4 regions of the Streptomyces sp. W16 genome follow, and region 4 is predicted to be linked to each of the others. Evidence: riboswitches for the same ligand, from Rfam matches in the RefSeq annotation. Region 4 holds a riboswitch; each other region holds the start of a gene.
What was found. A riboswitch is a leader RNA that binds a small molecule or an ion and turns the genes downstream of it on or off. The one in region 4 is predicted to bind cyclic di-AMP.

Region 1 (7,748 bases), on a different contig from region 4:
TGATCATCTTGTTGTTGGCGGGCAGCACCTCGGCGGCGAAACGGCGGATGCCGCGCTCACGGGCGACGGCCGCGATGTGTTCGAGGAGGGCGGAGGCGACACCCCTGCCCTGGTGCGCGTCCTGCACCAGGAAGGCGACCTCGGCCTCGTCGGCGGGGGCGGAGGCGGCACGCCCGTCGGCACTAATCCGGTCATAGCGTACGGTGGCGATGAACTCGCCGCCGACGGTGGCCGCGAGTCCCACCCGGTCCACAAAGTCGTGGTGCGTGAAGCGGTGGACATCCTTGGCGGACAGGCGAGGGTACGGCGCGAAGAAGCGGTAGTACTTCGACTCGTCGGAGACCTGCTCGTAGAAGCTGACCAGGCGATCGGCGTCGTCGACGGTGATGGGCCTGACGCGCGCGGTACCCCCGTCGCGCAGCACGACGTCGGCTTCCCAGTGCGCGGGGTACTCGTGCCGGTCCGACGAGGTCTGCATGGGCCCCAGCGTACGGCTCGCGTCCGACAACGGCGCGAGGCAGTCTGTGGGTGAAAGCAGCGAGGGGAAGTCGGGCCGAGGCCGCGGTCCGACCGCCCGCTCCGGACGGTCCACGGGGCCGGTCCGGGCTCGCTTCACGTGTGGGAAACTGGTCTAGACAACCCTGAGACTCTGAAGGGCAGCATCACATGGCTGAGCGCCGCGTCAACGTCGGCTGGGCGGAGGGCCTTCACGCCCGCCCCGCCTCCATCTTCGTCCGGGCCACCACGGCCTCGGGTATCCCCGTGACGATCGCCAAGGCCGACGGCAACCCCGTCAACGCGGCCTCCATGCTCGCGGTCCTGGGCCTGGGCGCCCAGGGCGGCGAGGAGATCGTCCTCGCGTCCGACGCCGAGGGCGCGGACGCCGCCCTCGACCGGCTGGCGAAGCTGGTCGCGGAAGGTCTTGAGGAACTCCCCGAGACCGTCTGAGCAACCCGCAATTGATGGTGACGGTGCTTTCGCCGCAAAAGCGATGTACCGCAACCGCGAAGGGCTCGTCCGAATTACCGGGCGAGCCCTTCGCATTTCCACTTACGGGCAGCAGAAATAATCCCCCGCGAATTATCTCCTCTTTGTATACGGCGCCCGTGTTAATGCCGGAGACCCGACATGTTTACGGGAGGTTGCGAAGTCCTCACACGCTCCGTGCCGTTCGCCCCGCCGGGAAAGCGCAGCCGGTGCGCGGTGCTCGCGCGCTCGGTGTGCAGGGCTGTGATCGCCCGCGCACGCTCGCTGTCACCGCGGGCCACGGCGTCCACGATGGCCCCGTGCTCGGCCCAGGACTCCACAGGGTTGGCCGGTGCCTCCACCGCGTACATCCAGGCGATCTTGTGCCGCAGCTGGGTCAGCATCGAGGTCAGCGACTGGCTCCCGGAGGCCTGGGCCAGCGTCTCGTGGAACCAGCTGCCCAGGGAGCGCAGATCCTCGCTGTTGCCCCTCCTGGCGCGCTCCTGGCCCAGCCTGACGAGGCCGCGCAGCACCTTGAGGTGGGCCTCGGTGCGCCGCTGGGCGGCCCGCGAGGCGCCGAGCGGCTCCAGCAGCATCCGCATCTCCAGCAGGTCGGCGGCCTCCTGCTCGGTCGGTTCCGCGACGCACGCGCCCGCGTGCCGCCGGGTCACCACGAACCCCTCCGCCTCCAGCGTGCGCAGGGCCTCCCGCACGGGGACGCGCGAGACGCCGTACCGGCGCGCGAGGAGTTCCTCCGTGAGCCGGCCGCCGCGCTCGTAGACACCGGCGACGATGTCGTCCCGGATCGCCGTGCATACCGAGTGCGCCGGAATACGCATGTCCGACCTCCGCCTTAATCCCCGTGAAACGTCGACGATTGACGTGTGTTCCGTGACTCTATTGCAATCAGCGGGAATTTCCGATGGCGGACCGGAATCCATGGATATTTTTTGGACAGGAGGGCTCCGGAAACGCCGAAAGCCCCGGCCGGGCGGGCCAGGGCTTCGGGAAGTGCGGCGGTGCGTCGTCAGACGTTCACACCGTGCTTGCGGAGGTAGGCGACGGGGTCGACGTCCGAGCCGTACTCGGCGGTCGTACGGGCCTCGAAGTGGAGGTGCGGTCCGGTGACGTTGCCGGTCGCCCCGGAGAGGCCGATCTGCTGGCCCGGGGTGACGCGCTGGCCGACGGAGACGCCGATGGACGACAGGTGGCCGTACATGGTGTACATGCCGTCGGCCATCTTGATCACGACCTGGTTGCCGTACGAGCCGCCCCAGCCGGCCTCGACGACGGTGCCGGAGCCCACCGCGTGGACGCTGGTGCCGGTCGAGGCGTGGAAGTCGATGCCCGTGTGGGCGCCGGAGGACCACAGGGAGCCACCGGTCTTGTAGCCGGTGGACACATAGGAGTCGGCGACCGGCGCGACGAAGGTGTTGAGCCTCTTGCGCTCGGCCTCGCGGGCGGCGCGCGCCTCGGCCACACGGGCCGCCTGGGCCTGCGCGGCGGCCTTGGCGCGGGCGGTCTCCTCGGCCAGCGTCTCGGCGGCGGCCTGCTGCTGCGCGACGGCCTGGGCGTCGATCTTCTCGGCCACGGAGTCGCCGATGGCGACGACAGGCGTAAGGCCGGTCTGTTCGGGGGCGGGCTCGGCGGCGAACGCGGGGGCGCTTGCCAGGGTGCCGACGACTCCGGTGGTGGCGAGCGCGGCGACGCTCGCGGCGCGCACGGTGGTGCGGTGGGTCCGGCTCGGGCGACGGTGCTTCCCGGTGGCGCGGGTGAACGCCATGAAGTGGCTGGTCCTTTCCTTCCTTCTCGCCTACCGGGTTAGCTGACGGGTTCGGAGCAGGAAGGTCTCCTACGGACCCCCTCGCTACACGCGCGGGCGTCCGATTCACCCCAGGGACTCTTGATGTGGGTCCCCGGCTCCCCTGGCTCGCGCCGTACGGGGACTCGGCGATGACTGTCCGGTGCCGCGAGTGCGGCGCGGTGCCTGACGGACAGCCGGACCGACGCTAAGGGGGGCCACTTTCAATCCCCAAACGGATCACGGTTTTTGTTGCACACGCCACAGGGCAGACAGGCAACCTCTCCCCCAATTCGGACAATAGGGAGCCCTGGTGACGCTTCCATCACCAGGGCCTCCCCACGCGCGTGTGCCGCTATTGCGTCTACTCCGCCGGTACGACGGTCACTTCGCCGATGCCGAGAGCCTCCACGGGCTCCCTGATCTGCTCCGCGTCGCCGACGAGGATCGTCACCAGACGGTCCACCGGGAAGGCGTTCACGACCGCCGCGGTGGCCTCCACGGTGCCGGTCGCGGCGAGCTGCTGATACAGCGTCGCCTGGTAGTCGTCGGGCAGGTGCTGCTCGACCTGGTCGGCCAGCGTGCTCGCCACGGCCGCCGCGGTCTCGTACTTGAGCGGCGCCACCCCGACGAGGTTCTGTACAGCGATGTCGCGCTCGGCGTCGGTGAGGCCGCCCTCGGCGAGCTTGCGGAGCACCGTCCACAGGTCGTCCAGGGCGGGACCGGTGTTCGGGGTGTCCACGGAGCCGCTGATGGCGAGCATCGCGGCGCCGGTGCCGTCGGGTGCCGAACGCAGCACCTGGCCGAAGGCCCGCACACCGTAGGTGTAGCCCTTCTCCTCCCGCAGGACGCGGTCCAGGCGGGAGGTGAGGGTGCCGCCCAGGCAGTACGTGCCGAGCACCTGGGCCGGCCACACCCGGTCGTGCCGGTCGGCTCCGACACGGCCGATGAGCAGCTGCGTCTGGACGGCGCCGGGCCGGTGCACGATCACGACCCGCCCGGTGTCGTCGGCGGTCACCGGCGGCACGGGACGCGGCTGCGCGGTCGAGCCCGTCCACGAGCCCAGGGTGTCGGCGAGGAGCGCGTCCAGGTCGATGCCGGTGAGGTCGCCGACGACCACGACGGTGGCCGTCGAGGGGCGAACGTGCCGGTCGTAGAAGGCGCGTACGGCCCCGGAGTCGATCTTCTCGACGGTCTCCTCGGTGCCCTGGCGCGGGCGCGACATGCGCGAGGTCACCGGGAACAGCTCCTTGGAGAGCTCCTTGGCCGCGCGGCGGGACGGGTTGGCCGTCTCGTGCGGGATCTCGTCGAGGCGGTTGCGGACCAGCCGCTCGACCTCGCTGTCCGCGAAGGCGGGTGCCCTGAGGGCGTCCGACAGCAGGCCGAGGCCCTTGGCCAGGCGCGAGGCCGGGACCTCCAGGCTCAGGCGCAGTCCGGGGTGGTCGGCGTGCGCGTCGAGGGTGGCGCCGGAGCGCTCCAGCTCGGCGGCGAACTCCTCGGCGGAGTGCTTGTCGGTGCCCTCGGAGAAGGCGCGCGCGGTGATCGTGGCGACGCCGTCCAGGCCGGCCGGTTCTGCGTCCAGGGGCGCGTCCAGGAGCACCTCGACGGCGACGACCTGCTGGCCGGGGCGGTGGCAGCGCAGGACGGTCAGGCCGTTGCCGAGCGTCCCGCGCTCGGGTGCCGGGAAGGCCCACGGCCTGGCCTCGCCGGCCTGGGGCTGCGGGTGGAATTCCATCGTGGCGAGCTCGGTCACTTGGCCGCCTCCTCGTTCTCGTCGCCGGCCTCGGCCGCTGCTTCGTCGTTCTCGTCGTCCTCGTCCGCGATCGGCTCGTAGACGAGCACCGCGCGGTTGTCGGGGCGCAGGCGGGCCTTGGCGACCTCCTGGACCTCCTCCGCCGTCACGTCCAGGACGCGCTTTACTGCGGTCAGGGCGAGCTGCGGGTCACCGAACAGGACGGCGTAGCGGCACAGTTCGTCGGCGCGGCCCGCAACCGTGCCGAGCCGGTCCAGCCACTCGCGCTCCAACTGGGCCTGGGCGCGCTCCATTTCCTCGGCAGTGGGGCCCTCCGCGGCGAACCGGGCGAGCTCGTCGTCGATGGCGGCCTCGATGACGGGCACCTCGACGTCCCCGGACGTCTTGACGTCCAGCCACCCCAGGGAGGGTGCTCCGGCCAGCCGCAGCAGACCGAAGCCGGCGGCCACGGCCGTACGGTCGCGCCGTACGAGGCGGTTGTAGAGGAGCGAGGACTCGCCGCCGCCGAGGATGGTGAGGGCGAGGTCGGCCGCGTCGGACGCGCGCGTGCCGTCCTCCGGGAGCCGGTAGGCACACATCAGGGCGCGGGCCGGGACCTCCTCGACGACGACCTCGCGCAGCTCCCCGCCCATCGAGTCGGGCAGCGCGCCGTCACGAGGCGTCGGCTTGCCGTCGTGCGACGCGATGGACCCGAAGTACTTCTCGATCCAGGCGAGCGTCTGCTCGGGGTCGATGTCGCCGACCACGGACAGGACGGCGTTGTTGGGCGCGTAGTAGGTGCGGAAGAACGCGCGCGCGTCCTCCAGGGTGGCCGCGTCCAGGTCCGCCATCGAGCCGATGGGCGTGTGGTGGTAGGGGTGGCCCTCCGGGTAGGCGAGGGCGGTCAGCTTCTCGAACGCCGTCCCGTAGGGCACGTTGTCGTAGCGCTGGCGGCGTTCGTTCTTGACGACGTCCCGCTGGTTCTCCATCGACTCCTCGTCGAGGGCGGCGAGCAGGGAGCCCATGCGGTCGGCCTCCAGCCAGAGGGCGAGCTCCAACTGGTGGGTGGGCATGGTCTCGAAGTAGTTGGTGCGCTCGAAACTGGTGGTGCCGTTGAGCGAACCGCCCGCGCCCTGCACGAGTTCGAAGTGTCCGTTGCCCTTCACCTGTCCGGAGCCCTGGAACATCAGGTGCTCGAAGAGGTGAGCCAGGCCGGTACGCCCCTTGACCTCGTGGCGGGAACCGACGTCGTACCAGAGGCACACCGCCGCGACCGGGGTCAGGTGGTCCTCGGAGAGGACCACGCGCAGACCGTTGGCCAAGCGGTGTTCGGTCGCTGTCAGACCGCCGGACCCTGCCTCGGCGGTGGCCGTGTGACCCATGGGCATGTACGTCCCTTCGATCGCGGATTCTCTGGCTGGAACCGCAGAAATCCTGCTCGTCCCGCCACTGTATGCAAGCGTGCGGACCGTCGGCGAAGTTCCCGGCGGACGTACGCCGAGAGCGAGATCGCGTAGCCTGCGGGCTGTCGCACACGTGGACCCACGCGGCAGCCTTCGGTGACGGAGCCGAGCGGCCAACGCCGGGTCCTGGTCCGCGTTGTCAGTGCCGCGGTCCACAATGGTTCACGTCAAGACCCCGTTCACGCTTCAGCAAGAGTGAGCCGAAGGGGAGCGACCCCCAGGCGAGCGACCAGAAAAGAGGAGCCGGCAGCGATGGCCCGCCGCAGCACGAAGACCCCGCCGCCCGACGACTCGTTCGAGGAGCGGATCCTCGACATCGACGTCGTCGACGAGATGCAGGGCTCCTACCTTGAGTACGCGTACTCGGTCATCTACTCCCGGGCCCTGCCGGACGCCCGGGACGGCCTGAAGCCGGTCCACCGACGGATCGTCTACCAGATGGACGAGATGGGCCTGCGCCCCGACCGCGGCTTTGTGAAGTGCGCGCGTGTCGTCGGCGAGGTCATGGGCAAGCTGCACCCGCACGGCGACGCGTCGATCTACGACGCCCTGGTGCGTATGGCCCAGCCCTTCTCCATGCGCGTCCCCCTGGCCGACGGCCACGGCAACTTCGGCTCGCTGGGCAACGACGACCCGCCCGCCGCCATGCGGTACACCGAGTGCCGGCCGTCCGAGGCCGCGAACCTGATGACCGAGTCGATCGACGAGGACACGGTCGACTTCGCCCCGAACTACGACGGCCAGGAGCGGGAGCCGGTGGCCCTGCCCGCCGCCTTCCCGAACCTGCTGGTGAACGGCTCGTCGGGCATCGCCGTCGGCATGGCCACCAACATGCCGCCGCACAACCTGGGCGAAGTCATCGCGGCGGCCCGCCATCTGATCCGCTATCCGAACGCGGACCTCGACACCCTGATGCGGCACGTCCCCGGCCCCGACCTGCCCACGGGCGGCCGGATCGTCGGTCTGACCGGCATCCGGGACGCCTACGAGACGGGCCGCGGCACCTTCAAGATCCGTGCCACGGTGGCGGTGGACGATGTCACACCACGCCGCAAGGGTCTGGTCGTCACCGAACTGCCCTTCTCCGTGGGCCCGGAGAAGGTGATCGCCAAGATCAAGGACCTGGTCGGCGCGAAGAAGCTGCAGGGCATCGCCGACGTCAAGGACCTCACCGACCGCGCGCACGGCCTGCGCCTGGTCATCGAGATCAAGAACGGCTTCGTCCCGGAAGCGGTCCTGGAGCAGCTCTTCAAGCTGACGCCGATGGAGGAGTCCTTCGGCATCAACAACGTCGCCCTGGTGGACGGTCAGCCCCTCACGCTGGGCCTCAAGGAACTCCTGGAGGTCTATCTCGACCACCGCTTCGAGGTCGTACGGCGGCGCAGCGAGTTCCGCCGCACCAAGCGGCGCGACCGCCTCCACCTGGTGGAGGGCCTGCTCACCGCGCTCGTCGACATCGACGAGGTCATCCGGATCATCCGCTCCAGCGACAACTCCGCGCAGGCGAAGCAGAGTCTGATGGAGCGCTTCTCGCTGAGCGACATCCAGACGCAGTACATCCTGGACACGCCGCTGCGCCGGCTCACCCGGTTCGACCGGATCGAGCTGGAGTCGGAGATGGAGCGCCTCACCGCGGAGATCGCCGAGCTGACCCGGATCCTGGACTCGGACACCGAGCTGCGCAAGCTGGTCTCGACCGAACTGGCCGCGGTGGCGAAGAAGTTCGGCACCGACCGGCGTACGGTCCTGCTGGAGTCGGCGGGCGCCCCAGCCGCCACCGTGCCGC
Region 2 (7,748 bases), on a different contig from region 4:
CCCGGGCCCTGGCGGAACCTCCTCTTCTCCTTCGCCTGGGGCGCCTGCGCCGCCGCGTTGATAGCGATCGTCGCCAACAGCTTCGCCACCAGATGGATAGCGACCGCGACCGCGGACCCCACCAGCGCGGACACCCTGGGCGCCACCGTCATAGCCCCGATCGTCGAGGAATCGGCGAAGGCGGCAGCCGTACTCCTCGTCTTCCTGTTCCGCAGACGGGACTTCACCGGGATCGTCGACGGGGTGGTGATAGCCGGGGTCACCGCCACCGGCTTCGCGTTCACCGAGAACATCCTCTACCTCGGCACCGCCTTCGGCACCGACCAGCTCACCGGCGACCGCGGCTTCACCTCGGTGACCGCGGCGACGTTCTTCGTGCGCATCGTCATGTCCCCGTTCGCGCACCCCCTGTTCACCGTCCTCACCGGCATCGGCTTCGGCATCGCCGCGCTCTCCCCCGACCGGCAGCACGTCCGGCGCGTCCTGGTACCGCTGACCGGACTGCTCCTCGCGATGGGCATGCACGCGGTCTGGAACGGCTCCTCGACGTTCGGCCAGTACGGCTTCTTCGAGGTCTACGGCGCGTTCATGGTGCCCGCGTTCGGTCTGCTGACCTGGCTCGCGGTCTGGACCCGGCAGCGCGAACTGCGTGCCGTGCGCGAGGAGTTGCCCGTGTATGTCCTGGCGGGCTGGCTGACCCCGTCGGAACCGTTCGTGCTCGGTTCGATGAAGGCCCGCCGGCTGGCCCGCGAATACGCCGGCCATCACCTCGGCCGCCCCGCGGCCCGCTCGGTCGCCCGCTACGAGGCCTGCGCGACCTCTCTGGCGTTCCTGCGGCACCGGGCCGCACGGGGCCGCGTGGGCGCCGAATTCGCCGTACGGGAAAGGGAGTTGCTGCACGAGCTGTGGCAGCGGCGGGAGGTTGCGCGGCCCGCGCTGGAGTACGCGGCGCGGCGTATCGCGCCACCGGTGCCGGTGGTGGTGCCGCCGTGGCCCGTGTACGGCGGGAACGGGATGTACGGCGGGCACGGGGTGTACGGGAATCCGGTGTCGTCGTCGCCGTATCCCGCGTACAACCCGTACCGGTCCTGACTGGCCCTCGGAAGGCTCTAGGCCGACGCCTGGGTCAGTTGCTCGATCTCGGCGTCCGTGAGCGCCAGTTCGGCCACGGCCAGCAGTGCGGGCAGTTGGTCCACGGTCCTGGCGGAGGCGATCGGTGCCGCGACCGTGGGCTGGGCGGCGAGCCAGGCGAGGGCAACCGTCGCGACGGACGCGTCGTGGGCCTGTGCGACCTCGTCCAGGGCGGTCAGGACCTTCTGGCCGCGCTCCGATTCGAGGTAGCCCGCGGCCCGCCCGGCCCGCGGGCTGTCCACGGTCGTACCGGGCCGGTACTTGCCGGTGAGGAAGCCGGCCGCCAGGGCGAAGTAGGGGAGTGCCGCCAGGCCGTTCCGCTCGGCCACGTCCCGGAGTTCGCCCTCGTAGGTGTCGCGGGAGACGAGGTTGTAGTGCGGCTGGATCGCGACATAGCGGGCCAGGCCCTCGCGGTCGGAGAGGTCGAGGGAGGCCTGGAGGCGCTCGGGGGAGATGTTCGAGGCGGCGATGTACCGCACCTTGCCCGCCTTCACCAGCTCGTCGAGCGCGCCGACGATCTCCTCGACCGGCACCTCGACCTGGTCGAAGTGGGTGTAGTAGAGGTCGATGTGGTCGGTGTCCAGGCGGCGCAGGGAGGCGTCGGCGGCGGCCCTGATGTTGGCGGCGCTCAGGCCCGGGAAGTCGGGGTGCTGGCTGACCTTGGTGGCGACGACGACGTCGGAGCGGTTGCCGCGGGCCTTGACCCACTTGCCGATGACGGTCTCGGACTCGCCGCCCTGGTTGCCCGGCGCGAACGCCGAGTACGAGTCGGCGGTGTCGATGAAGTTGCCGCCCGCGGCGGCGTACGCGTCGAGTACGGCGAAGGAGGTCGCCTCGTCGGCGGTCCAGCCGAAGACGTTGCCGCCGAGGTTGAGCGGGAAGATCTCCAGGTCGGACCGGCCCAGCTTGCGAAGAGAAGTCATGCTCTACGTCAACAGCCGGGCCGGAACCGGATATTCCAGCGGGTGATCCAGAAGTCTCGGGGACCTCAGGGGTTGAGGCCCTTGCTGCGCAGCCAGGGCGCCGGGTCGCTGGCGGTGGCCGCGCCGTTGATGTGGACCTCCAGGTGGAGGTGCGGTCCGGTCACATTGCCCGTGGCGCCCACGCGGCCGATGACGTCTCCGGTGGCGACCTTCTGGCCGACGCTGACGTTGATCGAGGACTGGTGGCAGAACCACAGCTCGGTGCCGTCGCTGAGGGTGAGGATCGTGCGGTAGCCGTAGGACCCGGCCCAGCCCGCCTCGGTGACCGTGCCGCTGTGGATGGCCTTGATCAGCGTGCCGGTGGGCGCGGCGAAGTCGAGTCCGGTGTGGTAGCCGGAGGACCACATGGAGCCGGCCTGGCCGAAGGTGCCGGTGATCGTGTACGAGCCGACCGGCAGCGTGTACTGCTTGGCCAGCGCGGCGAGCTTGGCGGCCTCGGCCTTCTTCTTGGCGGCGGCCTCCGCGGCCTCCTTGGCGTCGGCGGCCTTCTTAGCGGCGGCCTGCTCGGCCTTCGCGGCGGCGGCGTCGACCTGCTTGGCGACGGCGGCCTCGGCGGCGGCCTGGGACTTGCCGTCGACCTGGAGCTGCTGGAGCTCGGCCTGTTCCATGATCCGGTTGCGCAGCAGTTCGCCCGCGTCCGAGGTGCCCTTGGCGGTCTCGGTGGTGGTCACGCCGACGCTGCTGAGCGCGGTCGCGGAACCCTTGGGGGTGCTGGAGGAGTCGTCCAGCAGATGGCCCACGGAGGGCAGGTCGGGCAGGGAGATGGAGACCGGCGGCTTGCCGGTGTTGGCGCTGGCCATGCCGCCCGCGCTGACGGCGGCTATGACACCGACGCCCAGGACGGTGGAGCTGCGGGCGAATCCCCCGCCACCACGCTGCTTGGCGACACGGTGCTTGCCGCGGTTGGGAGGAACGGTCTCCGCGCTGGGGTTCCACTCCTCCCAGGGGCCCTCGTCGGGGCGGTATCCGCCGTAGACGACCGGGGCTTCTGGGGCAGCCTGGTTTGACGCCACGTGGGCGTGCTCCTTTCCTTCCTTCTCGCCTACCGGGTTAGCTGACGGGTTCGGAGCAGGAAGGTCTCCTACGCGCGTAAACCTGCCGTGTTCCCACGGCTGTCGACGAGCGATTCACCCCAAGTGGTGGTTCCCCGGTTCCCTTGCGGGATTCGGCGCGTGCGCACGGAGCTGTCTCTTGTGACGGCTGGGACGACCGTGCTGCGTTATCGAACGTTAATAGACACGGGCGCCCGATTCCAAGCCCGTTCGCTTGATCATTAACCTTTCCTTGCTGGACGAACGGCCCACCGTCGCCGAAAAACGGGCGAGTTGACCATGTCTTGGAATTCCCACAGGTATTGACGGCATGTCCGGTCATGGATGGCGTACGGCGATCATCGCCATGTCGTCCGTCATGCCGCCCCCGGAGTACCGGCGCACCTCCTTGGCGAGGAGGGAGAGCAACGCCTCGGGGCTGCGGAAGGTCCGCCCGGTCAGCCGCTCCCCGGGGTCGTAGAACACGCCGTGGGAGTCGCGGGCCTCGGACAGGCCGTCGGTGTACAGGAGCAGTGTGGCTCCGCCGGGGAACGCGAACTCCTCGGCCCGGTCGGGCCAGAACCCCAACTCCCCCATCCCGAGCGGCAGTGCGGGCTCCTTGACGAGCAGGGTGTCCACGGTGCCGTCCGCGTGCAGGAGCAGCGGCGGCGGGTGGCCCCGGTCGACGATCCGTACGACGCCGTCGCCGTGCGGGAGTTCGGCGAGGACAGCCGTGGTGAACCCCTCGAACGCGTCGAGCCCGTCGCGCCGGGTGCCCTCGCGCGCCAGCGCCCGCTCCAGCCGCTGCGCGACCGCCTCCAGGGTGGTCTCCTGCTCGGCTGCCTCCCGGAACGCCCCGATGACCACCGCGACGGCCGCGACCGCGCCCATGCCCTTCCCGCGTACGTCGCCGACGACCAGCCGTACGCCGTGCGGGGTGTCCTGCACCGCGTACAGGTCGCCGCCGATGAACGCGCCCTCCTGCGCCGCCTCGTACCGTGCCGCGATCTCGAACCCGCCGATCCGCTCGGCCGGTTCGGGGAGTACCGCGCGCTGGGCGGCCTCGGCGATCTCGCGTACGGAGGCGAGCTGTTCGCTGCTGCGGCGGACGAGGGCGTTGATGAGGACGGCGAGCACGGCGACCGTCGCCACGGTGGCCACCTCGGTGACCGCGTCGGTGCGCAGGAGGATGCCGAGCCTGATGTGGATCGCGAGGACGACGGCGAGGGCGGCCAGGCCGGTGAGCACGGTGCCGCGCCGTGAGTAGAGCGGGGCGGCGACGAGCGGGGCGGCGGTGAAGAACGGGGCCGCCGTGAAGTCCTGCGGGGTCAAGTAGTCGTAGCAGGCCCCGACGATCAGCAGCAGCGCGGGCAGCCGGCGGACCAGGGCGAGGACGCGGGCGGTCCGCCGTCCCTCGTCGGGGCCGAGGCCGGGGTCGGGGACGGGATCGCCGGGCAGCCGCCCGCCGGCTCGCGCATACGGACCCTCCTCCTCCACACGTCCAGTTTTTCCTGGCCGGGGGAGGGCGGCGAGCGGGGTGGGCCGACCGGGGCGGGAGAAACACCAAGGGCCGGAATCCATGTTCTGGATTCCGGCCCTTGGCCTTGAGTAGCGGGGACAGGATTTGAACCTGCGACCTCTGGGTTATGAGCCCAGCGAGCTACCGAGCTGCTCCACCCCGCGCCGTTGTGATTGCAACTATACGCCATCCGCGGGGTCCGATGTCACACAGGTTTCAGTCGGCGGTGTTCCCGGCGTGCGTGAGGGTCTCCCAGGAGACGAAGAGGTCGTCGCTGCCGGCCGGCCGGGTCGTCTCGGCGAGCTTGTGCGCGGCGGGCACCTTCATGCCGAGCCGGTCCTCCAGGTGGTTGAGCGGAACCTCCAGGTCGGGCCCCATGTTCCGGTCGACCCTGCCGCCGCAGAGCCAGGCGGGCGCGGGCTCGCCGAGCTGGTAGCGGGAGTGGAATTCGAGGGCGGCCTTGAGCCGGTCCTTGACCCCGTCGTAGAGGTCGACGCCCTGGTGCCAGGCGGTCTCGGCGATGTGCCCGGTGGCGGCGAGGGAGTACCCGACGTGCTTGAAGTTGCGGCAGGTCTCCTGGGCGATGCCGTCCTTGAAGGTGGTCTGCTTGAACCAGTACGTCGTCAGCTTCTGCGGGGTGGTGACGGTGGAGCGGGCCGGAGTGAGCGGCACCTTGCCGTCCTTCTCCAGGTAGAAGTAGGCGGGCACGCGGTCGCGGAAGCGTTTGACGGCCGCGTCGAAGGCCTTGTGGTCGTCGAGGAAGACGGCGATGCCGATCGCCGCGTCGGTCATCGCGAGGTCCCAGTTGCCGTTGTAGTCCGGCAGGTCCTTGGTGACCTCGGGCTGATAGGCGGTGCGCAGCATGGTCGCGAACCGCTGGACCCGGTCCGCCGGCCACCCGGCCCCCGGCGCGTACCGCACGATCTCCGCCGCCCGCGCCCACGTCGACCCGGCCCAGGCGGTCTGCAGGCCGGCGTCCTCGGAGGTGTGCTCCTTCATCCTCGCCGACCAGTCGTCCATGATCTCCCGCGCCTTGAGCGCGTGATGCTGCTTGCCGGTGATGCTGAACAACAGGGCCTGCGTGTACGCCGCGATCGCGTCCTCGCGCTCCTCGACACACCCGTGCGCGGCCTTGCCGTTCCAGGGGCAGTCGACGTCGGCGTAGGGCTTCGCCGTGTACTTGTACGACCCGTACTTGCTGTCCCGCATCCCGAAGTACGCCTTCAGCCAGGGCTGTTTCCCGGCCGCCACGTTCTTCCGTACGGCGTCCAGCTGCCCCTTGCTGACCAGCACTCCGGGATGCGTGAACGCCGCGCCGGCGGGCAGTGCCCGCGCCATGGTCCGGGTACCGGTGTCCGCCGCCCCGCACGAGGCGACGAGCCCCATCGCCACGGACGCGCCCATCACGGCCGCCGAGCGCCGCCGCACTGCCCTCATGTGCCCTACCTCCGCCGTTGTCCGCACCGGTTCTCTGCGAGCGTGACCCGGCGGACGGCGGACCGCAGGATCTGATGGGCCGATCGGATCTGCTGGGCCGATCGGTCACCTGCCCGGGGCGGATGCCTTTTGATTTGCGAATGGCAACTCTCCGCATACTAGGTGAGTTACGATCGATTGGTAAGTAGGCACTTTTGAGTGCGTTACCCCCTGACGGGAGAGACGATGACCACGAAGGCGTACGAGGCGTACATGCGCGACTGCCCCGCGGTGGCCCTGCTCTCGACGATCAGCAACCGGTGGGTCAGCCTGACGATGTGCACCCTCGGGTCCCACGGCGACGCGATGCGGTACAACCACATCAGCCGTGAGATCCCGGGCGTCAGCCAGAAGATGCTGACCCAGACCCTGCGCATGCTGGAGCGCGACGGCATGGTGCGGCGGACGGTCACACCGTCCGTGCCGGTACGCGTCGACTACGAACTGACCCCGCTCGGGCAGGGCCTGTACGGCCTGTTGTCCCAGGTGCGCGACTGGGCCGGCGAGAAGACCGGCGAGGTCGACGAGGCGAGGGCCCGCTACGACGCGGGGTTGTAACGCACTTGGAAGTGCCTTCTTACGAATCGATCGCAACGCACCTACCGTTTGATGGGTTCCATTTCGCAAACGGAAGAGTGAATATCATGCGCGCAGCAGTCGTCAGGAAGACCGGGGGACCCGAGGCCGTCGAGGTCCTGGAGGTCCCGCTTCCGGAACCGGGTCCCCTGGAGGTCCGCGTCAAGGTCGCCGCCGCCGCGCTCAATCCCGCCGACTCCGCGGTGTGGGCCGGGTACTTCGGGCCGATGCCGGAGGTCGACCACACCGGTCTCGGACTGGACGCCGCGGGGACGATCGACGCCGTCGGCCCGGGTGTGCTCCTTGAGGTCGGCACCCCGGTGATCGTGTTCGACGCCCCCGTGCTGCGTCCCACGAAGGCCCAGGCCGAATACCTCGTGACCGACCTCAACTCCCTCGCCCCCGCCCCGGAGGGCATGGACCCGACGCTCGCGGCGACGATCCCGCTCAACGCGACGACCGCCTCACTTGCCCTGGACCACCTCCCGCTGCGCCCCCGCGACACCTTGCTGATCACCGGCGCCGGCGGGGCCGTCGGCGGCTACGCCGTGGAGCTGGCCCGGACGCGGGGCGTGCGGATCGTCGCACAGGGGCGGCCCGAGGACGAGGAGTATCTGCGCGGTCGGGGCGCCACCTGGTTCGTGTCCCGCGACGAGGAACCGGGCGCGGCGGTACGGCGGTTGGTGCCCGGCGGCGTGGACGGCGTGCTCGACGCGGCGGCTCTGGGCGCACCCGCGATGGCGGCCGTACGGGACGGCGGCGTCTTCGTGAGCGTGCGGCTTGACGTGCTGCCGGCGCCGGAGCGGGGCGTGGTGGTGCGCCACACCGCCGCCGGTCCCGACGCACCCCGGCTCGCGTATCTCTCGGCGCTCGCCGAGGTCGGCGTCCTGACACCGCGCGTGGCTGAGGTGTATCCCCTGGCGCAGGCCGCCGAGGCCCACGCCCGGCTGGCCCGGGGCGGTCTGCGCGGCCGGATCGTACTGGTCCCGTGAGCACCGGGACCGGCGCGGACCACCGGAAAGAGCCGGTCGT
Region 3 (7,748 bases), on a different contig from region 4:
GACCGACCCCGTCGTCCACTCCGTCGACCCCTCCGCGGGCGCGGTCACGACGATGGAGCACCACGTCCTGCACGTCCACGGCACGGACAAGCAGCGGGCGACCACCGAGATCGCGGCGCGCGACGGCCGGGTCATCATGTTCCTGGACACCAAGCACGCCGTGGACCGGCTGGTCAAGCACCTGCTGAACAACGGCGTCCGCGCGGCCGGGCTGCACGGCGGCAAGTCCCAGCCGCAGCGCACCCGCACCCTCGCCCAGTTCAAGGACGGGCATGTGACGGCGCTGGTGGCGACCAACGTCGCGGCGCGCGGCATCCACGTCGACAACCTCGACCTGGTAGTCAACGTCGACCCGCCCACCGACCCCAAGGACTATCTGCACCGCGGCGGCCGTACGGCCCGTGCGGGCGAGTCCGGCAGTGTCGTGACCCTGGTCACCCCCGACCAGCGCCGTGACTTCACCCGCCTGATGACCATGGCCGGCGTCACCGCCGAGGTGACCTCGGTGCGGTCGGGCGAGGAGGAGCTGACCCGGATCACGGGCGCCCAGGCTCCCTCCGGCGTCCCGGTCGTCATCACCGCTCCGGTCGTGGAGCAGCGCGAGCGCAGCCGCCGCAGCCCCTCCTCCTCGTCGTCGCGCGGTCGTCGTGGCCGTCCCTCCACCGAGGGCCGGACCGGCGGCGGCTCGGCTCGCCGCGGCAACGGCGGCAGTGGCGGTGCCGGTGGCAGCAGCAGGGGCCAGCGACGCTCTTCCTTCGGCCCTGCGGCCTAGGGATCAACTCGGCCTCCTCGGGGGCCTGTTCGGACGGCTTCTCCTTCTCTCTGTGAGGCAACATGCGTTGTGTCATCGCCCGGTATCCCTTCGATCTCACCAAGCTGGGAGTCCTGGAGACGATGAAGGGCATCAAGCCCGAGCTGGTCACGGGTGAGTCCGTGACCATCGGGCGGCGCCGCTACCCCGTCAAGCAGGTGGGCCAGGTCATCACCCGGCAGGACCCGCGCGACTTCAACAGCGGCGAGGTCATCCGGGCCATGACCCGGCTCGGCTTCACCTGCCACGGCCTGCCCGAGGCCGTGCCCGTACACGTCCTCACGCCGATGGAGAACGCCTCGGCGCTGCTGGGCAGCGGCGCGACCCAGGACGTGTAGCAGCGACACCAGTACAACCGTGAGGGCCCTGCCGACGCGCGTCGGCGGGGCCCTCACGGCGTTCACGGGCTGGGCGGCACCCCACTGAACGAGCAGATGAACAGCGGGTTAGCATATGAGCGCCGCCTAGCTCGAAAGAGAAACCTGTGCCTGTCAACGAGGACTCGTTCACCAACTGGAAGAACCGTGAGGAGATCGCGGAGTCGATGATCCCGATGATCGGGAAGCTGCACCGCGAGCGGGACGTCACGGTCCTGCTGCACAGCCGTTCCCTGGTCAACAAGTCGGTGGTCAGCATCCTCAAGACCCACCGGTTCGCCCGCCAGATCGACGGCGAGGAACTCTCGGTCACCGAGACCCTGCCGTACCTGCGCGCGCTCACCACGCTCGACCTGGGCCCTTCCCAGATCGACATCGGCATGCTCGCCGCCACCCACCGCACCGACGAACGCGGCCTGTCCGCCGAGGAGTTCACCGCCGAGGCCGTCGCCGGTGCCACCGGCGCCAACAAGATCGCGTGCCGCGAGGGCCGCGATGTCGTGCTGTACGGCTTCGGCCGCATCGGCCGCCTGGTCGCCCGCCTGCTCATCGAGAAGGCCGGCTCGGGCAACGGTCTGCGGCTGCGCGCCATCGTCGTACGCCAGGGCGGGGACCAGGACATCGTCAAGCGCGCCTCGCTGCTGCGCCGCGACTCGATCCACGGCCAGTTCCAGGGCACGATCACCGTCGACGAGGCGAGCAACACGATCATCGCCAACGGCAACGAGATCAAGGTGATCTACGCCGGGGACCCGTCCGAGGTCGACTACACGGCGTACGGCATCAAGGACGCCATCCTCATCGACAACACGGGCAAGTGGCGTGACCGGGAAGGCCTTTCGCAGCATCTGCGGCCCGGGATCGACAAGGTCGTCCTGACCGCGCCCGGCAAGGGCGACGTCCCCAACATCGTGCACGGCGTCAACCACGACACGATCAAGCCGGACGAACAGATCCTGTCCTGCGCGTCCTGCACCACCAACGCGATCGTCCCGCCGCTGAAGGCGATGGCCGACGAGTACGGTGTGCTGCGCGGCCATGTGGAGACGGTCCACTCGTTCACCAACGACCAGAACCTGCTGGACAATTACCACAAGGCGGACCGTCGCGGCCGTTCGGCGCCGCTGAACATGGTGATCACCGAGACCGGTGCCGCGTCCGCCGTCGCCAAGGCGCTGCCCGACCTCAAGGCGCCGATCACCGGCAGCTCGATCCGCGTCCCGGTGCCGGACGTGTCGATCGCCATCCTCAGCCTGCGGCTCGGCCGCGAGACCACCCGCGCCGAGGTCCTGGACCACCTCCGCGATGTCTCGCTGACCTCGCCGCTCAAACGGCAGATCGACTTCACCACCGCCCCCGACGCGGTGTCGAGCGACTTCATGGGCTCACGCCACGCCTCGATCATCGACGCGGGCGCCACCAAGGTCGACGGCGACAACGCGATCCTCTACCTCTGGTACGACAACGAGTTCGGCTACTCCTGCCAGGTCGTCCGGGTCGTCCAGCACGTCTCCGGGGTCGAGTACCCGACGTATCCGGCACCGGCTGTCTAAGGCCTTCCGCCCCGGCGCGCCGAACATGTGACGGCCCGGCCACCCCCAAGTCGGGGCGGCCGGGCCGTCGTTGTCACAGACGTGCGTTGTGTCAGCGTGTACTGCGCTTACCTCGGTACAGCACCACGAACCCGGCGACGAGCAGCAACGCTCCGGCCACCGCGGGCCACAGATTCGCGCCGGTCTCCGCCAGCCCGCCCTGCGCCTGCGGCTGATTCGGGCCTACGGCGGCGTAGCTCTCCCCGCCCGAGGACGAAGCGGGCGGTGTCGTCGCGGCGCTGCCGACCTCACCGCCGGAGCCGTTGTCCGAACTCCCCTGCGTCTCGGTCGACTTGGAACCTTCGGTCTTCGTGTCGGCCTTGGGAACCGAGACGGCGGTCGTCAGGTCACCGGGGTCGGTGGTCTGGGTGTCGGTGGGCTCGGGGGCACTGGTCTCGGTGTCCGGGGCGCTGGTCGCGGGATCCGCGGTGGCCTGGCCACCGTTGTCGCCGTTCCCGCCGTTGTCACCATTCCCGGCGTTGCCGCCGTTGCCGCCATTCCCCTCGTCGCCGCCGTTCCCGGAGGGCTCGTCGGACGCGGTGGCCGTGGGCGCCGCCGTAGCGGTGTCGGTGGCCGACGGGGACTCCTGCGGCTCACCGGAACCCCCACCGGACCCGGAGCCGCCACCCGAACCGGAGCCGTCACCGGAGCCGGAGCCGGAGCCGTCGCCCGAGCCTCCGGGGTCGTTGTCCGTGCCGGCGCCGCACTTCTCGCCGTTGTTGATGCAGGTGACCATGTCGTTCATCAGGCCCTCGTCGAAGACGTTGATGAAGTCGCCGTGGTCCGTGACGGGCTTGTGCTGCTGCTCGGGGAAGGAGTCCACCGAGAACAGCGGGGTCGTCTTGCCGCCGTCCTGGAGGCTCGGCGCGTCCACGTCGTAGACGATCCGCTGCACCAGCTGCGGAATGGCCTTGAAGCCGTCCGGGCAGGCGCCGTCGGCGGCCTCGAAGGCCACGTGGGTGCGGTGGTTGGCGCTGTCGATGTTGCGGCCGTCCCAGCAGCTCTGGAACTTGAAGGTGCGCACGACGTCGCTGCCCGAGGGGCACAGCGGGTACTTGTCCTTGAGCTGCCGGTCCTCGAACCCGGTGCAGCTCCAGGAGGCGTTGGCGTTGGCGGGGCCGTTCACGAAGGCCTTGGCGTCACCGGTGATGATGCGCAGGAGGCGCGGCATCGCGACGACCTTGCTCTGCGGGTTGCCCTCGAAGGTCAGGGTGACCTGCTTGGCCGTGACGATCTCACCGGCGTTGCCCTCGGTGCCGCCGCCGGGCTTGTCGGCGTCCCGCTCCTGCTTGCCGTTCTGCAGGCGCAACACGGGCCAGTAGTAAGTGGACTTGTCGCCGGGGTTCTCGCAGCTCGTGTCGGCGTTCGCGAGGTCCTGGTCGCTGGCGAAGGCGTTGTTCGACTGGTTGCCGATGTAGTCGTGGAAGTGGTGGGCGCCGTTGGTGACTCCGGGCGCGACGATCACGTTGTCGGAGTTGAACAGGCCGTTCTCGTTCACCCCGCAGGCGGTGACGAACGTGCCGCGCGAGGCACCGGCCTGCTGCTGCGCAGCGTTCACGTTGGGCTGTACGGAGGTGATGTCCGCGTAGTCCGAGGCGACGGGCCCGTTGCTGATCTGCTGGTTGCCCTGACCGCCCTGGCCACTGGCGCTTGCACTCGCGCTCGCACTGGCGCTCTGGTCGTCGCCGTTGCCGTTGCCGTCCTGGTCCCCGGTCTCGTTCGTGGGTGCGATCAGGGTGCAGCCGGCGAGGGCGTCGAGCCCCTCCGGGCGGTCCCCGACGCGGTCGATGGCGTCGTCGATCCGTCCGATCGTCGCCGCCCGCTTCTCCTTCAGCGGATTCATGATCGCGTTGTCCGCGAAGGAGGCGTCCTGGCGTATGGACTCCGTCGAGTCCCGCAGTTTCTGGTAGGCCTCGGTTATCTGCTGGTCCAGATTCGCGAGTTCCTTGTCGACGTCGGTCTTCGCCTCGTCGGGCACCGTCGTCAACTGGGTGCCAATGTCCGGGCAGTCGATCGTCGCACCTCGCGATGCCGCGTCCGGGGACCCTTGTTGGGCGGAGTCACCGCCCCAACCACCTTCGGACGCCGACGCGTAGACGTTCGCCGCCACCAGTCCTCCGCCGCCCAGCATCAGGGCGACTGCTGCCATCGTCGCGCGTCGTGCGCCTGTGGGGCGTCTGCGCGTGTTGCGTGCCAAGGAAGTTGCTCCTACACGTATCGGTCGGCCCGGATCGTCCCGGCATGGAAATCCCCCGACCCAATACGGAAGCGGATCCCGATGTGTTCAACCGCCTCAAAAATTCATAGCGACCTCATATGGATCACCCGACCCGACGGGCCCCTGAGCCCTCGACACACCAGGGCGAGGTAAAGGTCACAAATACGTATCGGACATATCGCGCTTCAACCTTCACACGAGGCACACACGTTGGCTAAGTTGACGTTCAGGCCGTACGACCTACTCCGGCGATCGGCGCCGGGCCGCACGGCTTGCGCCGAGTCCGGCGTGTCGCTCGCGGCAGCCGGAGCCGGGGACCCAACCGAACTTGGGGTGAATCGGCCCAACTGCCCCTCGGGGCAAGGGCCGTAGGGCAAACCTTCCGTGATCGACGCCCGAACCCGACAGCTAACCCGGTAGGCGCGAAACGGAAGGAGCACGTCTGCCATGCCGGCAGAACGACGCACGCGCACCGGAGGCAGTGGCCCCACCGTGGACGACCGACCCAGCCGCGACGAAGTCCAGCGGCGGATCAACTCCCTTTACGACAGGGCCGAGACGGCCACCGGAAACTACAACGCCACGCGCAAGATGTCCGGGGGTCCGCGCCAGCGTGTCGAGCCCCGTCCCAGCGCGTCGCGCCCTTCCGACCCCGCCCTCGACGCCGTCACCAAGCAGTGGTTCGACCGGGCCCGTGCCCAACTCGGCCCGACCGTGCCGGCGATCCTGCCGCCCGGCAGGACTCCCGCCCGTCCGGCGGCCCGGCCCGAGCGAACCGAGCGGCGCCCCGAAGCCGAGAGCGGCGGCCGAGCACTCGAAGCGCAGCCCGGCCGCGCCGTGGCCGAACTGACCGCGGGGGCTGGCGTACCGGAGTCAGCAACCCCTCAACTCGCCGCACCTGTCGCAGAGTTGACCGCCGGCCCCATCGCCGCGCTGCCGCCCGCCGCGCCGCAGGCGCCCCAGATGCCTCAGATCGCCACACCGCAGTCGCCTCAGATGCAGCAGATGGTTCAGATGCCTCAGGCGACCGTCCTCGACCTGCAGCCCGTGCCCGCCATCGAAGTGCCGCCCGCGCCCGCCCTGGAACCGCAGCAATTCGCCGTCGCGGCCGCCCCGGCTCCGGTCTTCGACCCGCTCACCGCGGACCTGGAGCTGCTCCCGTACATCGCCGCACCACGCACCGAGTCCGCCCCGGCCGGTGCTACCTGGCCGCCTCCGGAGACCAGCTGGCCCACCCCGGAGACGACTTGGTCGACCGGGTCGATGCCCATGGTCCCCGAACAGCAGATGTGGTCGACCGGTCAGATGCCCGTCGTGCCCGAGCAACAGGCCTGGGCCACCGGACAGATGCCGATCGTGACCGAGCAACAGACGTGGGCCACCGGCCAGATGCCCGTTATCCCCGAGCAACAGGCCTGGGCTACCGGACAGATGCCCATGGTGACCGAGCAGCGGACCTCCTACTCCACACCGGATCCGGGCTGGCGCCCACCGCAGCAGGAGTGGCAGCCGACTCCGCCCGCCGCCGAGGTCTCCTTCGCCGCGACCCCGGCCGCCGCTCCGGAATTCACCCTGCCCACGGCTCCGACAATGGCCCCCGAGATCATTCTCCCCGCGGCCCCGACCTTCAGCCCGGCGCCCGTCGCGGCCGTACCCGACGCGCTGCAGGACCCGAGCACGCTCAGCAAGACCAGCACCGCACTCGCCTTCGCCCGCGCGCAGATCGGCAGGCCCTGCCTGTGGGGCGCGGCGGGACCGGACGCCTACGACTGCTCCAGCCTCACCCAGGCCGCCTGGAAGGCAGCGGGCGTCCTGCTCCCGCGCACCGCCCAGGAACAGTCGGGAGCGGGCGCCCTCGTCCCCCTCACGGACATCCGTCCCGGCGACCTGATCTTCTTCTACGACAGCATCGACCACGTCGGCCTCTACACCGGCAACGGCCTGATGATCCACGCGCCGAGCCCCGGTACGCCGATACGCGAGGAGTCGATCTTCTACGCCGGTTCCGCCGCCATCCGGGGCGCCGTACGGCCCGCCTGAGCCGCTCGGGGCCGGGTGTTCCCGGCCCCGGTCGCGTGCAGCCCGCTACTCCCGGCGGTCCGTGTCGTTGGTCTGTACGAGTGGTGGAACCCAGGACACGGTCGTAGCGTCGAACGAGAGACGGACGACGACTGTGTCCCGGCAGGCGGGCCCACCGCCGGTGCGGGTGCGGGGCGACGGGTACGAACAGGCGGCCGGGAGCGGACATGTACAAACACACCATGGTCGGAGTCGTCACGGTCTGTGCCGCCGCCCTGCTCGCGCCGGCGGTGGGCACCTCGTCCGCGGCCCCGGCGACGGTGCGCGCGCAACCGGTCGCCCACCAGCAGCCCGCGGTCCCCGTGCTGGTCGACTGCCTCTGGCATCCCGAGGTCCGCCCCGCCGACTTCATGCTCGCCTGCGGCGACGGCAACAGCCGCCTGGCGTCGCTGCGTTGGACCGACTGGGACGCCAACTCCGCGACGGCGACGGGCGTCAACTGGGTGAACGACTGCAAGCCCTATTGCGCGGCGGGCAAGTTCCACTCGTATCCGGTCGTCGTCCGCCTCGACAACGCGCAGACGTGGAAGCGGCATCCGGGAGTACGACAGTACGGCCGGATCAGCCTGACGTACACCGCCGGGAGGCCGGACGAGTTCGCGCACGTCGTGACCTATCCCCTCTGGAACTGAACCGACTCAGAGCGACAGCTCCACCACCAGCGGCCGGTG
Region 4 (7,748 bases):
GGCGTCCAGGGTCTCGGTCAGCGAGCCGATCTGGTTCACCTTGACGAGCAGGGCGTTGGCGGTGCCCTCCTCGATGCCGCGGGCGAGGCGCTCCGGGTTGGTGACGAAGAGGTCGTCGCCGACGATCTGGACCTTGTCGCCGATGCGGTCGGTGATGACCTTCCAGCCGGCCCAGTCGTCCTCGTACAGCGGGTCCTCGATGGAGACGAGCGGGTAGGCCGCCACGAGCTCCTCGTAGTACTCGGTCATCTCGGCGGCCGAGCGGGACTTGCCCTCGAACTCGTACTTGCCGTCCTTGTAGAACTCGGACGCGGCGACGTCGAGCGCGAGCCCGATCTGCTCGCCGGGGATGTAACCGGCCTGCTTGATGGCCTCGATGATGAGGTCGAGCGCGGCGCGGTTGGACTCCAGGTTCGGGGCGAAGCCGCCCTCGTCGCCGAGGCCGGTGGACAGGCCCTTGGTCTTCAGCACCTTCTTGAGGGTGTGGTAGACCTCGGCGCCCCAGCGCAGCGCCTCGGAGAAGGACTCCGCGCCGATCGGGGCGATCATGAACTCCTGGATGTCCACGTTCGAGTCGGCGTGCGAGCCGCCGTTCAGGATGTTCATCATCGGAACGGGCAGCAGGTGCGCGTTCGGACCGCCGAGGTAGCGGAAGAGGGGGAGGTCGCTGGCCTCGGACGCGGCGTGCGCGACGGCGAGGGAGACGCCGAGGATGGCGTTGGCGCCGAGCGAGCCCTTGTTGTCGGTGGCGTCCAGGTCGAACATCGCCTGGTCGATCAGGCGCTGCTCGGTGGCGTCGTAGCCGACGAGCTCCGGGCCGATCTGCTCGATGACGGCGAGTACGGCCTTCTCGACACCCTTGCCGCCGTAGCGGTTGGGGTCGCCGTCACGCAGTTCGATGGCTTCGAAAGCACCCGTGGAGGCGCCGGACGGAACGGCGGCACGACCCGTGCTGCCGTCGTCGAGGCCGACCTCGACCTCGACCGTGGGGTTGCCTCGGGAGTCCAGGATTTCCCGGGCTACGACGACGTCGATGGACGGCACGAGCATCTCCTTCATGGGGTCTGACGCGGCTACGGCAACACCGCAGCGGCTCTGCGAGACGAGCCTAACCGGCTCGGGGCGATTGGCCATCCGCTCGGCCGCCTGTTGGACAGAACCGAGAGTAAATTGTTTCCGAACGGAACAAAACGCTTCGCTGAAGAGGACGCAAAAAGCCCCGCCCCGGTGCGTACGGGGGAACACGCACCGGAGCGGGGAGCCCGTGGGGGACGGGGGTGACCCTCACGAGGTCTCCATGATGGAGTCCACGGTTGTGAGGGCGCTGTGGTTCAGCTGAGAGCTACTTAAGGTGCAGCTGCTGGCCCGGGTAGATGAAGTCGGCGTCGTCGATGATGCTCTTGTTCAGCTTGAACAGCTGCTGCCAGCCGCCCTTCACCTTGTGCTTCTCGGCGATGGAGCTGAGGGTGTCGCCCTTGACGACCTTGTACTCGCCGTCACCCTTCTTGACCTTCTTGCCGGTCGGGGTGGAGACGGTCTTCTTGGCGGCCGGGCGCTCGGCGGAGCGGGAGGCCGTCGTGTCGGACGTGGAGCGCTCGGTGGTGGTCTTCGAAGAGCTGGAGGAGCTGTTCGAGCTGCTCGACGAGCTGGAGCTGCCGCCGGAGTAGGCGGCGCTCGACAGGCCGGTGCCACAGGTGGGCCAGGCGCCCTTGCCCTGGGCGGCGAGAACCTTCTCCGCCACGGCGATCTGCTGGGACTTGGAGGCCTGGTTCGCGGTGGAGGCGTAGGCGGTGCCGCCGTACGCGGCCCACGTCGAGGCGGAGAACTGCAGGCCGCCGTAGTAGCCGTTGCCGGTGTTGATGGACCAGTTGCCGCCGGACTCGCAGCTGGCGACCGTGTCCCACTCGGAGGCGGTGGCCGCGGAGGCGTTGCCGGCCGCCATGAGCGGGGCGGCGATGGCGACACCGGTCACGCCGGCGAGCGTGGCGACGCGGGTGGCCTTGGACGGACGACGGTGCTTGCCCTTGCCGGAAAACAGCATGGAAGATCCCAATCCCCTCACCGACGCCTGCGAGGTGAGCTGTCGGGTTCGGGCCGTGTGAGTTGCCCGGCCGCACACCTCTCGGTGCGCGACTTAACCCCAAGCCGGTTCCGGTCGTCTCTCAACTCCCGGGCCCGGCACTTACCTTGGGTCCCCCGCTCCTGCCTACGGCGCTTGACGCGACGAATGTTCCCGGAAGCCGCTGGCAGGACTCGGCGTGTGCGGCAGCCGGGGCTCGTGGTGACGAGCGGCCTTGACCGTAGACAGGGAAACCGCGGAATTTCAAAGACGATCAGGGCTTCTGAGACTCATCCCACACTTTCACCAAAGCGGACATTCGGCGCGAAGCGTGACGTGAACTCCCGCTGTTTTGCTGCTACTTTCAGCCCGTTTCAGCACTGACGTCCAAGGTCTGACCGGCGACGACAGCGGACGGATCGGCGCCTATCACCTTTTTGTTCTCGGCGTAGAGCGCGCGCCATCCGCCCTCGAAGCCAAGGGAGTCGGCGATGGACGCGAGGGAGTCGCCGGCGCGGACGGTGTACGACTGCGTCACCGCGCTCTCCGTGCTCTCCTCGGCGCTCGCTCCTCGATGCTTGCCGGTGCTCTGCTGCTCAACCCCCTGGTCGCCCGCCTGCTCGGAGGAGTCACCGAGCGCGCCGGTGTCGACAAGGCTCCACTTGCCCACCGCTTGCTCCGAGTTGTCCGATTCGTCGAGTTTCGGGGACGCGGTGGCCGAGCCGTCGTCCGTCGAAGGAGTGGTGGACTTGTCGGACTTGGTGGGGTTGTCCGTCGCGGAGGGCGTGGGGCTCTGCGAGTCACCGCCGGAGGAGTCGGACGAATCGGACGGAGTCGGTTCCGTGTTGCCGGAGTCGGACAGCCCGAACGATCCGGAGGCCCCCGAAGAGTCGGAGGAGTCGGAGGAACCCGAGGAGTCCGTCGCACTGGCCGACGGCGAGTCGCTCGCGACGCCGGTGTCGACGTTCGCCGAACCCGAGGTCGTGGTGAGGCCGGAGAGCAGCGCGCAGGTGATCCACGCGGAGGTGCCCTTGGCGTCGAGGATCTTCTCGGCGACGGCTATCTGCTGGGAACGGCTGGCGAGGTCGGCGGTCGGGGCGTAGTCCTCGCCGCCGTACTTGTCCCAGTCGTCCTGGGTTATCTGCAGCCCGCCGTAGTGGCCGTTGCCGCTGTTCTCGCTCCAGGAGCCGCCGGTCTCGCACTGGGCCACCTTGTCCCAGGTGGTGCCGTCGGCGGCGTTCGCGGCTGCGGCGCCGAGGAGGGGGATGGCGATGGCGGAGCCGGTCACGCCGGCCGCGACGAGGATTGCCGGAGCCTGACGGGGGCGACGGTGACGACCGTTCCCGGAGAGCATGCGGAGGGCCTTTCGCGTGACGGCGGGGGGACCGCGCGGCGGGTGCTGCGGGGCGCCGCGCTGGTACGTGAACGTAGCCGCAGTCGATCACTTGTCACAAGTTAATGCCACGTAGATCACGTGAAGATCACAGACTTGAGGAACTGTCATCTTCGGGTTTACGGGGCGAGATGGCCTGTTCGGTCCAGGTTTACGGGGTTGGCGTGCCCGCTCGGGGGGTGAACTCCACGGGCAGGGTGCGCAGTCCACGCATGATGAGCCCGCCGCGCCAGCGCAAGTCGGCCGGATCCGCGGCGAGTTGAAGGTCGGGCAGGCGGGTGAGGAGCGTGGCGAGCGCGGTCTGCCCCTCCAGCCGGGCGAGCGGGGCGCCGAGGCAGTAGTGGATGCCGTGGCCGTAGCCGAGGTGTTGATTGTCACGCCGTCCCAGATCGAGGACGTCGGGATCGGCGAACCGTTCCGGATCGCGGTCCGCCGCGGCCAGTACGACGAGTACGGGGTCGCCGGCCGCGATGTCCTGCCCGCCGAGGGTGAGCGGGCGGGTGGCGAAGCGCCAGGTCGCCAGCTCCACCGGGCCGTCGTAGCGCAGGAGTTCCTCGACGCCGGTTTCGAGGAGTTCGCGTTCACCCGCGGCCAGGGACTTCTCCAGGCGGGCGCGCTGCTCGGGGTGGGTGAGGAGGGCGTAGGTGCCGTTGCCGATGAGGTTGACGGTCGTCTCGAAGCCGGCGAAGAGCAGGATGAAGGCCATCGCCGCGGCCTCGTTCTCGGTGAGGTGCTCGCCTTGGTCGGAGGCGCGGATGAGGGCGGAGATGAGGTCTTCGCCGGGGAGTGGGTCCGGGCTGTCGGCGAGGGCCGCGCGCTTGCGGTGGATGAGGTCGGCGAGATAGCCGCGCATCTTCTTGACGGACCGGGCGACTCCACCGCGCGGTCCTCCCCCGTGGCGGATCATCATGCCCGCCCAGTCCCGGAAGTCGTCCTGGTCCTCGCGGGGGACGCCGAGCAGGTCGCAGATGGCGTAGATGGGGAGCGGGAAGGCGAAGTCGTGGATGAGGTCGGCGGAGCCGGTCTGCGCGAACCGGTCGATGAGATCGTTCGTCAACTCCTGCACGCGCGGCGCGAATTCGGCCACCCGGCGGGGTGTGAACGCCTTGCTGACCAGCCGTCGGAGACGGGTGTGGTCCGGCGGGTCGATGTTGAGGAGGTGCGTCATCAACTCGGCCTTGCGCTCACCCGGGATACCGGTCTTGCCCTTGGCGTGGGCCGGTTCGTCGTGATGCGCGGGGTTCTTGGACAGGCGCGGGTCGGCGAGGGCGTGCTTGGCGTCGGCGTACCGGGTGACCAGCCAGGCCTCCACTCCGCTGGGGAGGCGTGTCTTGTGCACGGGGGCGTGCTCGCGGAGCCAGGCGTAGGCGGGGTAGGGGTTGGTGGCGAACTCCCAGGTGAAGAGTTCGGGGGCGGGTACGGGGGCGGAGGGGTGGGGGTGCGGCTGGGCTGGCTGGTCTGTCACTCCTTGACGGTATCCGGGGTGGCGGGGCGCTCGGCGAGGGCCTTCAGGGCGGCGGGGTGTCCCATGTCGGCGGCTTTGCGGTACCAGGTTGTGGCTTCGGCGGGCTTACCTTGCTTTTCGAGGAGGGTGGCCAGGCGGTAGGTGCCGTAAGAGTCGCCGGATTCGTGGGCTTTCTCGTACTGGGCGCGGGCTTCGTCGGGGTGGCCCTGTTTCTCCAGTACGACGCCGTGGTGGGCGATGGAGAGGGGCCAACCGTCGGTCACCGCGAAGCTCTCAGCGGCGGTCGCCAAGGACTCCGGCTCGACCCACAGAAGTCGTTGCAGGTCACCTGCCCACTCGTTGCCGTCGCTCGCCGCACGCCCCAGCCATACCTGGGCTTTTTCGCGCTCGTTGCACAGGAGGTGCATCAAGCCCATGTTCAGGGCGACCCCGGCGTATCCCATGCTTGCCGCCTCGCTGTAGGGAACGGCTGCGGCCAGGACATCTCCCTTTCCGAGCAGCACATCGCCCAAGCGGTGCGCGGCCTCCGGGTTCTCCGCCTCGAACCCCTTCCTCAGCCACCGTTCTGCTCGCTCCAACATGAGTTTGCCGAGCAAGGTCGCCGCGTCACCGTCCCCGGCTTCGGCGGCCGACTCCAGGAAGGGCTCCGCCTTCCTGCTCTCACCGCGCTCCACGAGCATCCGCCCAAGGTGCCCGGCAGACTCGGCCCACCCGGCCTCCGCCGCCCGCCGGACCCACGACTCGGCCTTCTCCCCCTCCCCGACGCTCTCTTCGAGCAGGCCGAGGGCGTGCATGGCCGCCGCGTCCCCCGCCTCCGCCTTGCGCAAATACGCCGCCCGTGCCCCGGCGGCGACGCTCTCGACGTCGTACGCCGCCGGGTTCGCCCGCGCCGCCTCCAGCGCGTGGCCCCACACCCAATCGGCGACGGGCGGGAACGTCTCGTCCTGTTCCGCCGTGTGCACGAAATACGGCAGCACGTCCGCGAACGGTCCCTTCTCCCCTTCACCGCATCTCAGCGTGCGCAGCACCCCGTACCGCTTCTGCCCGGCCCACTCCCAGGCGTCCTCCAGGGACTCCCGCTCCAGCCCCGCGATGCCGTACCCCTCGTGCACCTTCACCAACAGGTCCTGCGGCAAAGGCCCCTTCAGTCCGCACTGGGCCAGATCCACCGCCGCCCGCACCAGCGCGTAGGCGCGAGGGTGCCGCTCGCGGTTCGGGGCGAGTTGCCAGTCGTTCCAGAGGCGGGGGCCGATGGCGAGGTAGGTGGCGACGCCCACCGTGCTGCTCTCTCGGGCAGCCTCGATGAGCCGGGGATCACTAGCCCCCCCAGCATGCTTCCGTTCGGCGGGCCCCCAAGCGCGAGGAAGTTCGACGAGTTGCGCCAGGCCCAGCAGCCGGCCCTGCGCGGACGTCCTTCGGGCGTACTTGGCGTAGGCGTCCTCCCGCATCGTCGCCAGTACGACCGCTTCGAGCCCGGTCAACTGGCCCAGCAGTCTCGGCTCCAGACCACCGCTCCCGAGATGCGCGTCGAGGTCGTCCAGCCAGACGACACACCGCTCCGTCCGGCCCCGCAGCAGCGTGGGCAGCGTCCGCAGGTCTTCGTGCTGGGCGGGCGCGAACACCCGGTAGTCGGGGGCCACTTGAGCCATCGCCGCCAGGGCGGTACGCGACTTTCCCGCGTACGCCTGCCCGAGGACGACCACCAACCCGCCCTCCGAACGCGCCTGCTCCAACGCCGAGTTGACCATTCCGTCCTGATCCCTGCGCACGTACGGCGGCAGCGCGGGCAGCCCCTTCATCCTCCGGGTCGGCCGGACCCCGTGGGTGAGCGGCTCGATGTCCTTCGCCAACGGCCAGTCGAGCGGCCCTGGTTGGGCGGTATCCGGCGGCGGGGCAGCGTACGTGTTGTTCACGTGCTGAACGCCGACGACCTGTCCGTTGAAGGTGCTGCGGCGGAAGTCGATGTGGTCTCGGTCGGTGGGCTCGGGCAGCGGGGGCTGGCTCGTCAGCTGGCCTGCGTCGGGAAGGGCTCCGTCTTTATTAGGTGCGAGCTGCCCGGTCGGGCCGAACCGACCGATGAGGGCGCGGAGTTCGTCGGTGGCCATGGGGTTGGACGACCGCCGGATTCCCTCAAGCAGTTGACGACGCCACAGTGCCATCTGCCCCATGCTGGGGGGCTTTCCCCTCCCCCCGTTGACAGTGGCGAGGTCCTGCGCGTACGCGTCCAGTCCGCGCCGTCCGAGCCAGACGATGAACTCGGCCCGGACCGCCGCCCAGTCCGTCCAGTCGGGCGATCCCAATCCCCACACCAAGACATCGACGGCCTCGTCGGCCAGCCGCTCCATCTCCCCGTCGTCCACGCGCTCCCCCACACCCGAAACCGTCCCTGCCCCAACGGTACTGAGCCCACGCCCCTGGATCCGCCCGTCGGAGCGACCTCACCCGCCCTACTTCACCGTCCGGCCGCGCTCGCCGACTCCACCGCCCTGATCGCATCCCGGTAAGCCCGCCCCGCCGCCCGCAGCGCCGCCTCCGGATCCACGCCGTCCGCCTCGGCACGTACCGCCAGCGCGAGCAGCTCGTAACCGATGCCGTCGTCCCCCTTCGACAGCGGCAGCGGTACCTCAAGTCCCGCCGTCCGTACGCGTGATGCCAGTTTCGCCGCGAGGGCGAGGCCGGGCTGGCCCATGGGGATGCCCTCGGTGACAGAGGTGCGGCGCTTCTCCTCGGCCTTCGTGCGCAGCCAATGCGCCTTCACCTCCTCGGGAGTTGACGCCGTCTCGTCGCCGAACACGTGCGGGTGGCGGTGGATCAGCTTGGTGACGATGCCG

Region 1: linked by a shared signal. The riboswitch ahead of R6V09_RS15070 (M23 family metallopeptidase) and the one ahead of R6V09_RS10050 (transglycosylase family protein) in region 4 are both predicted to bind cyclic di-AMP.
Region 2: linked by a shared signal. The riboswitch ahead of R6V09_RS18500 (M23 family metallopeptidase) and the one ahead of R6V09_RS10050 (transglycosylase family protein) in region 4 are both predicted to bind cyclic di-AMP.
Region 3: linked by a shared signal. The riboswitch ahead of R6V09_RS34805 (C40 family peptidase) and the one ahead of R6V09_RS10050 (transglycosylase family protein) in region 4 are both predicted to bind cyclic di-AMP.

The regions. Positions count from the first base shown of each region.
Region 1 covers NZ_JAWOAI010000092.1:6,004-13,751, reverse strand. Annotated here, with positions in the region: gene R6V09_RS15085 (bifunctional acetate--CoA ligase family protein/GNAT family N-acetyltransferase) at 1-478, opposite strand, end outside; gene R6V09_RS15080 (HPr family phosphocarrier protein) at 667-948, shown strand; gene R6V09_RS15075 (GntR family transcriptional regulator) at 1,110-1,805, opposite strand; gene R6V09_RS15070 (M23 family metallopeptidase) at 1,994-2,749, opposite strand; cyclic di-AMP (ydaO/yuaA leader) riboswitch at 2,763-2,929, opposite strand; gene R6V09_RS15065 (M16 family metallopeptidase) at 3,132-4,520, opposite strand; gene R6V09_RS15060 (M16 family metallopeptidase) at 4,517-5,881, opposite strand; gene R6V09_RS15055 (DNA gyrase/topoisomerase IV subunit A) at 6,215-7,748, shown strand, end outside.
Region 2 covers NZ_JAWOAI010000123.1:5,252-12,999, forward strand. Annotated here, with positions in the region: gene R6V09_RS18490 (PrsW family intramembrane metalloprotease) at 1-1,092, shown strand, start outside; gene R6V09_RS18495 (aldo/keto reductase) at 1,110-2,054, opposite strand; gene R6V09_RS18500 (M23 family metallopeptidase) at 2,120-3,127, opposite strand; cyclic di-AMP (ydaO/yuaA leader) riboswitch at 3,139-3,295, opposite strand; gene R6V09_RS18505 (PP2C family protein-serine/threonine phosphatase) at 3,485-4,642, opposite strand; tRNA gene R6V09_RS18510 (tRNA-Met) at 4,755-4,828, opposite strand; gene R6V09_RS18515 (alginate lyase family protein) at 4,881-6,101, opposite strand; gene R6V09_RS18520 (winged helix-turn-helix transcriptional regulator) at 6,327-6,698, shown strand; gene R6V09_RS18525 (NADP-dependent oxidoreductase) at 6,785-7,708, shown strand; gene R6V09_RS18530 (SRPBCC domain-containing protein) at 7,705-7,748, shown strand, end outside.
Region 3 covers NZ_JAWOAI010000345.1:2,581-10,328, forward strand. Annotated here, with positions in the region: gene R6V09_RS34785 (DEAD/DEAH box helicase) at 1-772, shown strand, start outside; gene R6V09_RS34790 (SCO5918 family protein) at 835-1,149, shown strand; gene R6V09_RS34795 (glyceraldehyde-3-phosphate dehydrogenase) at 1,296-2,741, shown strand; gene R6V09_RS34800 (DUF1996 domain-containing protein) at 2,833-4,929, opposite strand; cyclic di-AMP (ydaO/yuaA leader) riboswitch at 5,264-5,437, shown strand; gene R6V09_RS34805 (C40 family peptidase) at 5,446-7,038, shown strand; gene R6V09_RS34810 (hypothetical protein) at 7,245-7,709, shown strand; partial or broken gene R6V09_RS34815 (endonuclease/exonuclease/phosphatase family protein) at 7,716-7,748, opposite strand, start outside.
Region 4 covers NZ_JAWOAI010000053.1:17,807-25,554, forward strand. Annotated here, with positions in the region: gene eno (phosphopyruvate hydratase) at 1-1,050, opposite strand, end outside; gene R6V09_RS10050 (transglycosylase family protein) at 1,343-2,041, opposite strand; cyclic di-AMP (ydaO/yuaA leader) riboswitch at 2,051-2,224, opposite strand; gene R6V09_RS10055 (LysM peptidoglycan-binding domain-containing protein) at 2,424-3,413, opposite strand; gene R6V09_RS10060 (cytochrome P450 family protein) at 3,604-4,917, opposite strand; gene R6V09_RS10065 (hypothetical protein) at 4,914-7,289, opposite strand; gene R6V09_RS10070 (nucleoside triphosphate pyrophosphohydrolase) at 7,370-7,748, opposite strand, start outside.